2 linked regions of the Phytoactinopolyspora mesophila genome follow. Each later gene encodes a partner of the first gene's protein in a complex. Links are inferred from orthologs where the notes say so. Each region holds a gene or a part of one and is shown on either strand. Other genes may lie near its edges.

What was found.
Region 2: F7O44_RS23365 (region 1) and sucB share a complex: the UniProt entries of both Escherichia coli proteins name them as parts of the 2-oxoglutarate dehydrogenase (OGDH) complex. The link is inferred for Phytoactinopolyspora mesophila from one-to-one orthologs.

The regions. Positions count from the first base shown.
Region 1 is NZ_WLZY01000009.1:186,899-191,816, forward strand. What follows is about bases 1-4,226. They hold F7O44_RS23365 (multifunctional oxoglutarate decarboxylase/oxoglutarate dehydrogenase thiamine pyrophosphate-binding subunit/dihydrolipoyllysine-residue succinyltransferase subunit), read left to right. Parts: upstream 1-309; coding sequence 310-4,026; downstream 4,027-4,226. Other genes in these bases: F7O44_RS23370 (DUF6104 family protein), read left to right, coding at 4,048-4,226. In the rest of the region: more of F7O44_RS23370, read left to right, coding at 4,227-4,233; F7O44_RS23375 (GDSL-type esterase/lipase family protein), read left to right, coding at 4,424-4,918. UniProt on the Escherichia coli protein: E1 component of the 2-oxoglutarate dehydrogenase (OGDH) complex which catalyzes the decarboxylation of 2-oxoglutarate, the first step in the conversion of 2-oxoglutarate to succinyl-CoA and CO(2).
Region 2 is NZ_WLZY01000002.1:683,569-692,786, reverse strand. What follows is about bases 2,894-5,864. They hold sucB (2-oxoglutarate dehydrogenase, E2 component, dihydrolipoamide succinyltransferase), read left to right. Parts: upstream 2,894-3,455; coding sequence 3,456-5,273; downstream 5,274-5,864. Other genes in these bases: F7O44_RS09230 (TIGR01777 family oxidoreductase), read left to right, coding at 5,299-5,864; lpdA (dihydrolipoyl dehydrogenase), read left to right, coding at 2,894-3,302. In the rest of the region: F7O44_RS09250 (leucyl aminopeptidase), read left to right, coding at 1-1,267; F7O44_RS09245 (oxidoreductase), read right to left, coding at 1,342-1,665; more of lpdA, read left to right, coding at 1,917-2,893; more of F7O44_RS09230, read left to right, coding at 5,865-6,207; F7O44_RS09225 (protein kinase domain-containing protein), read right to left, coding at 6,363-8,207; lipoyl(octanoyl) transferase LipB, read left to right, coding at 8,507-9,181. UniProt on the Escherichia coli protein: E2 component of the 2-oxoglutarate dehydrogenase (OGDH) complex which catalyzes the second step in the conversion of 2-oxoglutarate to succinyl-CoA and CO(2).

The sequences.
Region 1 (4,918 bases):
GCTCTGAGGCGATGACAAAGCGTCCGCAGGGCGGTGGACACCGCACCGTGCGTCCTGGGCAAGGCGGCCACGGTGACTCCCCAAAGCAAAGCGAACAGGGTCTAAGCAGTGTCCCAAATCGGAGGTCGCCTGCGCACAGCGGCCCCCTTGGGAAACCGTCTGCAAGATCCCTTTAACAGTGGTCTCACCTCATTGTTGAGACCAAGCGTGACCTAGACCACAATGGCTGCCATGCGAGCACTTCAAGAGGGCGGCTAACCTGTAATGGAGCAGCGGCGGACTCTGACTCGAAAGTAGGCGATCGACACCGTGGCCCCCACCGGCCCGCCAGCGGGTTTCGGACCAAACGACTGGCTTGTCGAAGAACTTTACGCAAGCTGGCTCGAAGACCCCTCAAGCGTTGATCCGCAATGGGCTGACTACTTCGCGGCACATGCGAAGCAGCCGAGCGCGAGTTCCGCTACCACGTCCAAGACTTCTTCCACGCCTTCCAACTCCACCAGTCCGTCCAGCACGAGGACCACCGTGACATCTCAGGCTGCGCCAGCGTCCACTGCCACGTCCCGGCCATCCGGTTCTGCCCCCGTCGAGGGCTCCGGCGGCAGAGAGCCAGAAGCCCCTGCGCGCAAGTCCGCGGCAGCTTCGCCGGACAAGTCTGCTGAGGCTCCCGAGCCCACCGAGGAGAAGGTCCAGCTGCGCGGAGCTCCGGCGCGCACCGCGACCAACATGGAGTCCAGCCTCGAGGTTCCCACCGCCACCAGTGTGCGAGCGGTGCCGGCCAAGCTGCTGGTAGACAACCGCATCGTCATCAACAATCATCTGGCGCGCTCGCGCGGCGGCAAGGTCTCGTTCACCCACATCATCGGCTTCGCCCTGATCAAGGCACTCGGCCGGATGCCCGACATGAACTACTCGTACGGCGAGACCGAGAACGGCAAGCCCGCGCTGGTCAAGCCGGCCCATGTCAACCTCGGCCTGGCCATTGACATGAAGAAGTCCGACGGCACCCGCCAGCTGCTGGTTCCCAGCATCAAGAAGGCCGAGACACTCGACTTCGCCGAGTTCTGGTCGGCGTACGAGGACCTGGTGCGCCGGGCCCGCGACGGCAAACTGGCCGTCGAGGACTTCGTCGGCACCACCATCAGCCTCACCAACCCGGGCACCATCGGCACAGTGCATTCAGTGCCGCGCCTGATGAAGGGCCAGGGCACCATCGTCGGCGTCGGCGCCATGGAGTACCCGGCCGAATACCAGGGCGCGGCGCCGGAGACGCTGGCCCGTATAGGCGTCTCCAAGACCATGACGCTGACCAGCACCTACGACCACCGGATCATCCAGGGGGCGCAGAGCGGGGAGTTCCTCCGCATTGTGCATCAGCTGCTCCTCGGTGAGCACGAGTTCTACGACGAGATCTTCCGTGCGCTGCGAATCCCGTACGAGCCGATCCGCTGGGCCACCGACGTCACCACTGACCATGCCGACGAGGTCAGCAAACAAGCCCGGGTGCTGGAACTCATCCATGCCTACCGGGTGCGTGGCCATCTCATGGCCGACACCGATCCGCTCGAATACCAGCAGCGCACGCACCCAGACCTCGACGTCACCACGCACGGCCTCACCCTCTGGGACCTCGACCGCGAGTTCGCCACCGGCTCGTTCGGCGGCAGCAAACGATTCATGCTCCTACGCGACATCCTCGGGGTGCTGCGCAACGCTTACTGCCGCACCGTCGGCATCGAGTACATGCACATCCAGGAGCCCGACCAACGGCGCTGGATCCAGGAGCGGGTCGAGAAACCCGTCGACCTCACCGCCCGTGAAGACCAGCTGCGCATCCTGCTCAAGCTCAACCAGGCCGAGGCTTTCGAGTCCTTCTTGCAGACCAAGTACGTCGGGCAGAAGCGTTTCTCCCTCGAGGGAGGCGAATCACTCATCCCGCTGCTGGACGAAGTCGTCGCCTCCGCCGCCGAGGAGGGCCTCGTCGAGGTCACGGTCGGTATGGCGCACCGCGGAAGACTCAACGTGCTGGCCAACATCGCCGGGAAGAGCTACTCCCAGATTTTCGGCGAGTTTCAGGGCAACATCGACCCCCGCACCGTGCAGGGCTCGGGTGACGTCAAGTACCACCTGGGTGCCGAAGGCGAGTACACGACGCTCGACGGTTCGAAGATCAAAGTGTCACTCAGCGCCAACCCAAGCCACCTCGAGGCGGTGAACCCCGTACTCGAAGGCATCGCGCGAGCCAAGCAAGACATCTTGGACCGCGGTCAGGACTTCCCTGTGCTGCCCATCCTGGTGCACGGTGACGCCGCCTTCGCCGGGCAGGGCGTCGTCGCCGAGACGCTCAATCTCTCGCAGCTTCGCGGGTATCGCACAGGTGGCACCGTGCACGTCGTCGTCAACAACCAGGTCGGCTACACCACCTCGCCGGAACAGTCGCGCTCGTCGATGTACAGCACCGACGTCGCCCGGATGGTGCAGGCGCCGATCTTCCACGTCAACGGCGACGACCCCGAGGCATGCGCACGAGTAGCCCGGATGGCCTTCGAATTCCGGCAGGCGTTCAACAAAGACGTCGTCATCGACATGATCTGTTACCGCCTGCGCGGTCACAACGAAGGCGACGACCCCAGCTACACCCAGCCGCTGATGTACGACCTCATCCGCGCCAAGCGTCCGGTCCGCAAGCTCTACACCGAGGCGCTGATCGGCCGCGGCGACATCACCATCGAAGAAGCCGAACAGGTGATGGCCGACTACCAGCAACAGCTGGAGCGGGTGTTCGCCGAGACCAGGCAGGCCGAGATCGCCGCCGCGGCCAGCGTGCCGCGCTACCCGGACAAGCCCGAGCCCGAGGGCGAGGTCACAACCGCCGTCAGCCAGGAGATCCTGAAGCGGATCGCCGACGCACACGTCAACGTTCCGGACGGCTTCACGGTTCATCCCAAGGTGCTACCTCAGCTGCAACGCCGCGCGGCGATGTTGGCCGACGGCGGCATCGACTGGGCCACGGCCGAGATCACCGCCTTCGGTTCACTGCTGATCGACGGCCGTCCCGTGCGGCTGGCCGGGCAGGACAGCCGCCGTGGAACATTCGTGCAGCGCTTCGCCGCCGTCGTCGACCGCCACAACGGCGACGCCTGGGTTCCGCTACAGCACCTCGACGAGAACCAGGCCAAGTTCTACGTACATGACTCGCTGCTGTCGGAGTTCGCGGCGATGGGCTTCGAGTACGGCTACTCAGTGGCCAGGCCGGAGGCTTTGGTGCTCTGGGAGGCGCAGTTCGGCGACTTCGTCAACGGCGCCCAGACCATCATCGACGAGTTCCTGACAGCGGGCGAGACCAAGTGGGGTCAGCGCTCGGGCCTGGTGCTGCTGCTCCCGCACGGCTACGAAGGCCAGGGCCCGGACCACTCGTCGGCGCGGATCGAACGGTTCCTGCTCATGGGGGCCGAGGAAGCCTTCCGGGTGGCCCAGCCGTCCACGCCGGCCTCGTACTTCCACCTGTTGCGTCTGCACGCGCTGAGCCCGCACCACCGGCCGCTCATCGTGTTCACCCCGAAGTCGATGCTGCGCAACAAGCGCGCGGTCTCTGAACCTGAGGACTTCACCGGAACCACCACGTTCCAGGCGGTTCTGGGCGACCCGGGCGGCATAGACCCCGCCAAAGTGGAACGCGTGCTGCTCTGCAGTGGGAAGATCACCTGGGATCTGCTCAACAGCCGCGAGAAGAGGTCGGATGAGCGCACGGCCATCATCCGCCTCGAACAGCTCTACCCGCTGGCTGCCGAGCAGATCAGGAACGAGCTCGCCGCATTCCCGGCGTTGCGCGAGGTCCGCTGGGTACAGGACGAACCGGAGAACATGGGCCCGTGGCCCTTCCTTGCCATGCATCTGCCCTCGAAGCTGCCCGATGGCGTGTCGTTGACGCATATCACCCGTCCGGCCAGCACGTCGCCAGCGGTCGGTTCCCCGGCTCGGCACATCGAGGAGCAGAACGAGCTACACGACACCGCCTTCGCCTGAGCCACATTTTCGGGAGTTGATTTGTACTTCACCGACCGAGGAATCGAGGAACTCGAGCATCGCCGCGGCGATGACCAAATCAGTCTCGGCTGGCTGGCCGAACAACTACGCGAGTTCGTCGACGAGAACCCGGAGTTCGAGACCGCCATCGAACGCCTGGCCACGCACCTTGCCCGGCTCGACGACGAAGACGAGGACGACGAGTAACTGCGGCGTTCCGGTGGAGGGAGGCGCAGGGGAGGACCCGTCTCGCCCGCGGACTCGCTCGTACCTCGCTCCCCGCTGCCCGGCCCCACCCCGCCCGGGCCACCCCGGCCCCTCCCACCACCTCGGCGTATCTGCAGCACTGCCGGCCGGCCTTGTCGCCTCGCGAGGCTGGTGATGCGAGGATGGGGCGGTGCGTGACGTCAGAGTATGTGTGTTCGGGGACTCCTTCGTGGCCGGCGTCGGCGATCCCAAAGCGCTCGGCTGGGTCGGGCGGGTGGCCGCGCGGACACCGCCGTCCACCGGAGTTGATCTGACGGCCTATCCGCTGGGTGTGCGCGGTGAAACCACCGAGCAGACCGTCGTTCGGATGCCGATGGAGTGCGCGCCGCGCTTCAGCGGTGGTGACGAGCAGCGCATCGTCGTCGCCACTGGTGTCGCCGACGCCTACCACCATGTCGATCCGGCCCGTTCCGCGGCGGCGCTGGAGTTCGGGCTCGGGTCGTTAGACGTCCCCACGCTGGTCATCGGCCCGCCACCGGTCGGCGACGACGCCATGCTCGGACGTGTGCATGAGCTCGACGCAGCCTTCGGTGAGCTGTGCCGGCGTCGCGGTGTTCCATACATATGCACGTTCCAGCCGCTCTCCAGGCGCAAGCCTTGGCACGACGCCCGCGCCGACGACGGT
Region 2 (9,218 bases), on another replicon or contig:
GGCGGTCGGGCTCGGCTCACCAGGTGAGCCCGGCACACCGGAGCACCGCGAACAGCTTCGCCGGGCCGCCGGCGCGGCTACCCGTGCGTTGGCCGGCACCGCGAGCGCGGCCTATGCCCTGCCGATCGACGGCGAGGCCGACGCCGCCGCCATCACCGAGGGTGTGCTGATGGGCGCGTACTCTTTCGACGAGTACAAGACGGGCGACACCAAGACCCCTGTCGGCGCGGTGACCGTCGTCGGCCCCGGTGTCAAGGCCAAGGCAGTCAGGGAAGCCGTTGCCCGCGCCGAGATAGTCGCCACAGCGGTGAACCGGGCGCGAGACTGGATCAACACACCGCCGCGCGACCTCGGCCCCAAGGCCTTCGCCGACCTCAGCACCAAGCTGGTCAAGGGAACCAAGCTCAGCATCGAAGTGCTCGACGAGAAAGCCCTGGCCAAGGGGGGCTACGGCGGCCTGACCGGAGTAGGCCAGGGTTCTGCCAATCCGCCGCGGCTGGTCCGCCTTTCGTACCGGCCCGCGCGGGCCAAGAAGCACGTCGCCCTCGTCGGTAAGGGAATCACCTTCGACACCGGAGGCTTGTCCCTCAAGCCGAGCGACGCGATGAAGACCATGAAATGCGACATGGGCGGCGCCGCGGCTGTGGTCGCTGCCACACTCGCCATCGCCGAGCTGGCTCCGAGGGTGGCCGTCACCACCTACGCCGCCATGGCCGAGAACATGCCGTCCGGCGAGGCGCAGCGCCCCTCGGATGTCATCACCATCTACGGCGGCAAGACCGTCGAGGTGCTGAACACCGACGCCGAGGGCCGTCTGGTCCTCGCCGACGCTTTGGTCAGGGCCAAGGAGGACGAGCCGGATGTGATCGTCGACGTCGCCACACTCACCGGAGCAGCCGTCGTCGCCCTCGGCACCCGGGTGTCCGGCATCATGGCGAACAACGACGACTTCGCCACCCAGGTACAGGCCTCTGCCCAGGCGGCGGGCGAACACATGTGGCCGCTGCCGCTCCCCGCCGAATTGCGCGAGAAGCTGGATTCGCAGATCGCGGACATCGCCAATATCGGCGACCGTCAAGGCGGCGCGCTACAAGCCGGACTGTTCCTCAAAGAGTTCGTGGACGACGACGTCCCGTGGGCACATCTGGACATCGCCGGTCCCGCCTTCAACGAAGGTCAGCCCTTCGGCTACACCCCGCAGGGTGCTACCGGCGCCGCAGTGCGGACATTGGTGAAGATCGTCGACGACGTCGATCACGCAGGCTAACGGTGATCATGAACACTTAGTGGCCATACTCGTTACCAAGTGTTCATGATCATGAAAGCGGGCGCCGGCGCTCGTCAGACGCCGCGTCCGCCGGTCTTGCGGTTCCACTCCCGCATCCGCTGCGGGTAGCCGACCACCTGGGCGTCGTATGCAGGGATGCCGAGTTTGCGCGCGAGGTCGTGTGCGGCGTCGGAGTCCTTCACCCGCCGGCGGGTCCACTCGCCGTCATGCGCCACCAGCACCACGGTGGTGGCGGTCATGGTGGTGGGCGGCTCGACGAACGCCTCTACCCCGTGGCGGGAGCTGGCGAACTCCTTCAGGTGCTTGGAGTCGGCGTCGTCGGCAGCACGGTCCAGGCTGCCTTCAGCGCTCTTTCGCCGCCGGCCGAACCATCGCATCCGCAAAACCTCCGTCATCCGCTTCGAACACCGACACTATCGCTTTCACTATGTCGAATCCCCACCCACGTGATCAGCGGCCGCGTAAATGGGGCGCGCTCTGTTTCCCGTGGCTCCCGAATGGATCCCACACGCAGGTCGCCGCCGCCCGGATGGGAGGATCGACGAAGCGTGAACGTCCGCACCTTCGAGGAGCTGGCGTTCGAACACCACCGGATCATAGGTGATCACGGAAGGGACGGGAGCAGATGATGGCTGAGGCGGGCAACTTCGACGTCGTTGTCCTCGGGGGCGGAAGTGGTGGCTACGCCGCGGCGTTTCGCGCGGCCGAACTCGGACTCAGTGTCGCGCTGGTCGAGAAGGACAAGGTCGGCGGCACGTGCCTGCACTACGGCTGCATTCCTACCAAAGCTCTGCTGCATGCCGCCGAGGTCGCGGACGTCGCGCGCGGCAGCGAGAAGTTCGGCGTCAAAAGCACCTTCGAGGGTGTTGACGTCACCGGAGTCAACGCCTACAAGGACGGCGTCGTCGCCCGCCTGTACAAGGGGCTGCAAGGCCTGGTCAAGGCGAACAAGGTGACGCTGATCGAAGGTGCCGGCAAGCTGGCCGGACCCAACACCGTCGAGGTCGACGGCACGCGGTACACCGGCCGTCACGTCGTGCTGGCCACCGGCTCGTATGCCCGCACCCTTCCCGGCCTCGATATCGACGGGCACAAAGTCATCAGCAGCTACGAAGCCCTGACGCTCGACCGGGTGCCGGCGTCGGTCGTCGTGCTCGGCGGCGGTGTCATCGGCGTAGAATTCGCCAGCGTATGGCGATCGTTCGGCGCGGAGGTGACGATCGTCGAGGCGCTGCCCCGGCTCGTACCAGGCGAAGACGAGGCCTGTTCGAAGACGGTCGAGCGCGCGTTCCGCAAACGCGGCATGACCATCAAGACCGGTGCCCGGTTCGCCGGAGTCGAGCACAACGAGAACGGCGTGGCCGTGTCGCTGGAGGGTGGCGAGGTGATCGAGGCCGAGCTCCTGCTGGTCGCGATCGGACGCGGCCCCGTGACCGACGCACTGGGCCTCGCCGATGCCGGCGTCCAACTCGACACAGGCGGGTTCGTCACCACCGACGAGCGGCTGCGCACCAGCGTGCCCGGCACATACGCGGTCGGTGACATCGTCGCCGGACTGCAACTGGCCCATCGCGGGTTCGCACACGGCATCTTCGTCGCCGAGGACATCGCCGGGCTCAACCCCATACCGGTCGAGGACACCGGCATCCCCCGCGTCACCTACTGCGACCCTGAAGTCGCCTCCGTGGGGCTCTCGGAGGCCCAGGCCGTCGAACAGCTCGGGGCGGACAAAGTCACCACCTTCGACTACAACCTTGCCGGCAACGGCAAGAGCCAGATCCTCGGCACGCAGGGGTTCGTTAAGCTCGTCCGGGAGAAGGACGGTCCGGTTCTAGGGGTTCACATGGTCGGTGCCCGAGTGGGTGAGCTGGTCAGCGAAGCGCAGCTCATCTGCAATTGGGAAGCGCTGCCGGACGAGGTCGCGCAGCTCATCCATGCTCATCCGACGCAGAGCGAAGCACTCGGCGAGGCCCACTTGGCGCTGGCCGGAAAGCCCCTGCATGTCCACGGGTGAACGCGTCCGCTCCCCGCTGGCCGGGCGTCCCACTGATGTGTCCCCGGTCACAGGATGCCGTGTCGAGGCGAGAACCGTTCACTTATACGCTCTTCATCAGCTGATACGTTCACATAGGCTCATGGTCGAGAGAGACTTTCGAGAGGAATGACGATGGCAACCTCTGTCACCCTGCCCGCACTCGGCGAGAGCGTCACCGAGGGCACTGTGACCCGCTGGCTCAAACAGCCCGGCGACCAGGTGGCCGTCGACGAGCCACTCCTGGAGATCTCCACCGACAAGGTCGACACCGAGATCCCCTCCCCCGTCGCCGGCACCCTCCAAGAGATCAAGGTCGCCGAAGACGAGACCGTCGAGGTCGGCGCCGAACTCGCCATCATCGGCGACGACGGCGATGCGGGAGACAGCGACCAAGCTGCCCAGCAGCAGGAACAGCTGGCCGAGGCCGAAGCAGAGTCGGAGCCGGAAGCTGCCGAGTCCGAGCCGGCTGCCGAGTCAGCTCAGGAGCAGCAGGAGCAGCCGCAGGAATCCGCTCCGGCCTCGTCCGGTGGCGGCACACCCGTCACGCTGCCGGCCCTCGGCGAGAGCGTCACCGAGGGCACTGTGACCCGCTGGCTCAAACAGCCCGGCGACCAGGTGGCCGTCGACGAGCCACTCCTGGAGATCTCCACCGACAAGGTCGACACCGAGATCCCCTCCCCCGTCGCCGGCACCCTCCAAGAGATCAAGGTCGCCGAAGACGAGACCGTCGAGGTCGGCGCCGAACTCGCCATCATCGGCGACGACGGCGATGCGGGAGACAGCGACCAAGCTGCCCAGCAGCAGGAACAGCCCGCCGAGGCCGAAGAAGAGTCGGAGCCGGAAGCTGCCGAGTCCGAGAAGGCAGCCGAGCCCGAGACGCAGGCGCCGCCGCAGCCTCAGCAGCCGACTGAGAAGAAGGAAGAGCAGCCCGCCGCCCAACAGCCCACCAAGAAGCCGGAGTCCCAGTCGGCCACGGCTCAGACGGGTGGTCGGCACCAGGCCGCTCAGGCGTCGTCCGACGACGGAAAGCCGTACGTCACACCGCTCGTACGCAAGCTGGCGGCTGAGCACGGCATCGACCTGTCGACGGTGACCGGCTCCGGAGTAGGCGGACGGATCCGCAAGCAGGATGTGCTGGCCGCCGCTGAAGAAGCCACCGCGGCCCAGGCCCAGCCCGCTGAACCGGCCGCTGCTGACGCTCCCGCCGCGCCCGCTCCGGTCGAACCGTCGCCGCTGCGCGGCACGCGACAGAAGATGAGCCGGGTCCGCAAGGCCATCGCCGCGCACATGGTCGACTCGCTGGCCACATCGGCTCAGCTGACCACGGTGGTCGAAGTCGACGTGACGCGTATTGCCCGGCTACGTGATCGCGCCAAGGCCGACTTCCAGAAGCGCGAGGGCACGAAGCTGTCGTTCCTGCCCTTCTTCGCCAAGGCCGCCGTCGAATCGCTGAAGGTGTATCCGGTCGTCAATGCCAGCGTTGACGGCGACGAGATCGTCTATCACGATGCTGAGAACCTGGGCATCGCCGTGGACACCGAACGAGGCCTGATGGTTCCGGTTGTGAAGAACGCCGGCGATCTCAACATCGGTGGCCTGGCCCGGCAGATCGCCGATCTCGCCGAGCGGACGCGGTCCAACAAGCTCAAGCCCGACGACATCTCGGGTGGCACGTTCACGCTGACCAACACCGGCAGCCGTGGCGCGCTCTTCGACACCCCCATCCTCAACCAGCCTCAAGTCGGCATGCTCGGCACCGGGGCCGTCGTCAAGCGGCCGGTGGTGGTCACCGACGACACTGGGTCGGACAATATCGCCGTACGGTCCATGGTGTACCTCGCGTTGACCTACGACCACCGCATCGTCGACGGCGCCGACGCCGCCCGCTACCTCACCGCGGTGAAGCAGCGACTCGAGGCGGGCCAGTTCGAAGGAGAGCTGGGGCTGTAAGGGCAACAACCGAGTCGCCTCTCCCATGCGTATCGCGATCAGCGGCTCCAGCGGCTTTGTCGGAACGGCGCTGCGGACATCGCTGGTTCAGGACGGACACGAGGTGCTGCGGCTAGTCCGTCGCGCCCCGGCTGGGCCGGACGAGGTGCGCTGGGACCCCGTCGTCGGCGATATCGACCCGGCGCCCCTCGAGGGCCTGGACGCCGCGGTCAATCTCGCCGGCGCGGGGGTAGGAGACCGCCGGTGGACCAAGGCGTACAAGACCGAACTGCGTCAAAGCCGGGTCCGCGCCACGACGCTCTTCGCCCAGACACTCGCCGGCCTCGACGCTCCACCTCGCGTGTTCGTCTCGGCGTCAGCACAGGGCATCTACGGAGCCGACCGTGAGGACGAGTATCTAGACGAAGACTCCACGACCGGCCAGGACTTCCTGGCACGGATGTGCCTGGACTGGGAGGCCGCGACAGCACCGGCCAGGGATGCCGACATCGCCGTGTGCCATCCCCGCTTCGGGCTGATCATGGGTGCCTCCGGCGGTGCGTTCAAACGGCTGCACACACTGGCTCGGCTCGGCATCCTGGGTCCGCTGGCCGGCGGACACCAGTTCTGGAGCCATATCTCGCTCACGGACACGGTTCGCGCCCTGCGTTTCCTGATCGAGCAGAGCGGCTGCGTGGGTGCATTCAACATCACCGCCCCCGAGCCGGTGAGCAATGCCGAGTTCATCCGGGTGCTGGCGCATGCGATCGATCGGCCGGCCATCTTGCCCGCACCATACTTCGGCCTGCGTATTGTTCTCGGTGAGTACGCGAAGTACGTCGCCGGCAGCCTACGAGTGGTGCCCAACCGCTTGGTTCAGAGTGGTTTCCGGCATGAGCACCCTGATGCCAGGTCAGTGGTCGCCGCCGCACTCTCCCCGAACACCCCGCCGTGATCATGAGTCATTCTCCGCGCCCCGGCTGCGTGATCATGTGCGGGATCCGGTCGCTCTAGCAACGCGAATCTGCTCACGATCACGGGGGGTGGGGCTGAAATCTGCTCACGATCACGGGGAGTGGGTGGCGGTGGGTAGCGGTGACTGGCGGGGCATTAGCCGAAGCGCCAGGTGGGCGTGGCCGAGGTGTCGTCGGCGATAGGAACCAGTTCAGCGGACCAGGTGTCGTCTTCGATACCTTCCTTCGGGTCGACCACTTCACCGTCGTTGTCCACCAGCTCGTAAGGCGGCAACCGGTCGGAGATCTCGAGCACCACTGTTCCCCCGTGCTGCTCGATCAACTCGACGTCAATCACCTCGAACGAGAGATTCTGCGGGCGGACGTCGTGATCGGCCCATTCCTGCATCAGCTCTACGTCGCGGATGAGGCCCTCGCTGGTGGGTGCGTACACCTGGCACAGCAGTTCGGCGTCGACCTCTTCGAATGCTTGCGAACGCAGGCTGTAGAGACGCTGTACCTCTTGCGTCCAGTCGCTGACCTCAGGCGGTTCTTCCTCCGGTGCCGGGCGTGGTCCTCCGCAGTATTCTCCTTGTCCGACGTCGACAGACTCCGGGTTGCCCAGCCCGGCTTCGGGGAGCTCGTCGTCCTCCCCGCCGAAAATCTGCATACCAAGAATGACGGCACCGGCCACCAGCAAGAGGACCACCAGCCCGCTGGCGACCTTCGTCATATCCCCTTTGCTGGGCCGACGGCTGCCGCTACGGCCGCGCGAACTGGAGGCAGCCGTTTTGTCCGGCTCTGCCGATCTCGCCGCTTGACGGCGCTTGGCGGGCTCTTCCGCTGGCCGAGACCGCTCGGGAGGTCTCACCTGGTCTCCACGGGCCGAACGACGGCCTCGGGCACGGTGTCCGCCGGGTTCGGTCGCGGGGCCGGGGTCGGGGTCTGGCCGTGGCGGCTCGTGGTGCGCCGGCTCGGCGCCGGCGACCCCGCCGAACTCCGATGTCTCGCTCCCGGATGTGTTTCCTCGCCGCGCTCGCCGGCCGGCCGGCGGCGCCGCGACCTGCCGCATGTAGGCGGTGACGTCGTCCAGTTCGTCCGGCGAGGTCAGCTCTGGGTCGAAATCCGGTGCCGGCCGGGGCGCCGGATCGGGCGACGGTGCTGATGCCGGCGCCGCCCCGGCCAGGGGGTCGGCGAAGGGGGGTGCTCCGAAGCCCGGTGGGTGGGTGGCGGGAGGAGGTTCGGGCTCGCTCACCAACTCGACGGGCTCTGGATCGGCGATCGCGTACAAGGCATTGACCAGCGTCTCGGCCGCGGGACGGCGCCCGACATTGCGGCCGATGGCGCGGGTGATGACCGCTTGTGCGGCTGGGGCCACGCCGGTGGCGAGCAGATGCTCTGCCGACGCCGCGAACAGCCGGTCGGCGGAGACCGGCCCGGTCAGAGCCACGACACCCATCGCCGCGATGCTGTACACGTCGGCCGGCGGCGCGAACCCGACACCAGAGACGACCTCAGGCGCGATCGTCGGCCCGCTCAGATCAACCTGTCCCCCGATCGAAGCGATGCCGATGCCAGCCAGCATCGGCCGGCCGTCGTGGGCGAACACGATCTCGTCTGGTGTGATGGCACCGTGCACGATTCCGTGCTGGTGAATCTCGGCCAGGGCCTCGGCGATGGGAGCACACGCCGTGACCATTTCGCCAGCAGGCAATATGCGCCGCATCATCAGGATGTCCGCGAGACTGCCGCCTTCGGCCGGCCCGAGGACCAGCACCGGCCCCGCAGGGCTGTCCACCAGGTCGATCACCGGGATGACGTGCGGATGCTGGAGCGCGCGCATCACCAGGATGGCGCTGCTCAGTCCGGCTTTGACCGTGCTGGGGTCGCCCTTCACCAGCCTGAGGGTCACCGGATTCCCGGTGGCGTCGTCGGTACCTAGCCACATTGACGAGTTCGCTGATCCCAGCCGCCGTACGGCGGTGTAACCAGGTACGCGCAACGGCCCCTCCATAGCCTCTATGTTTCCAAAGTTCGGCGTTTGCCGCCGCTTGAGATCAACTTTCGCGTGACTATTTCGGTGCAGGGAAGGTTTCTCTGACCTCTACAGACCGCTGTGGTAGCGCTCAGCACCAACTTTGACGTATTTCGCCCCCAGTTACCAACCGGAGTCCACCGGGAGGAGCTCGCGCCGGGCTCCCGGCACGGCCGCATCGTCGTCTGGAACCTGTTTTCGGAGCCGGGTGGTGCGTGATGCAAGCCATACAGCCCCGGCCGGTTACGGGCATAGGCTCAGTAGGTATGAGCAACGTCCGGGTGATCCAGCACGACGCGCCGGTGCCCTACGAGGACGCGTGGGCAGAACAGCGACGCTTGCACGCCGCCAGGGTCGCAGGTGAGATCGAGGACACTGTGGTGCTTCTCGAACATCTTCCCGTCTATACCGCCGGCAAGCTCACCAAGCCACACGAGCGGCCCTTGATCGATGCCGGCGCGCCGGTGCTCGACGTCGACCGTGGCGGCAAGATCACCTGGCACGGACCGGGCCAGATCGTGGGCTACCCCATCGTCGCGCTCCAGCGGACCTACGACGTCGTCGCCTACGTGCGCCGCGTCGAGCAGCTCATGATCGACGTCTGCGCCGAGTTCGGGCTGGCCACGGAGCGCATCAAAGGCCGCAGTGGCGTCTGGGTGCCGGCCGACCAGCACGGGCCGGCCCGCAAGGTCGGCGCCGTCGGCATCCGGGTGGCACAGGGCGTCACCATGCACGGCTTCGCCTTGAACTGCGACTGTGACCTCAGCTGGTACAACCGCATCGTGCCGTGTGGGATATCCGATGCCGAGGTGACATCCATCTCCCGTGAACTGGGCCACCCCGCCACCGTGGCTGATGTCCTGCCGAAGGTTCTGGGGCATCTGGGTGTGGTTCAGGAAGGTGAACCCGTCGCGCAGGAGGAAGAGCCGGTACCGCGATGAGCCCGACGAAGCCACGCAAGACCGCAGTAGCTGCCCC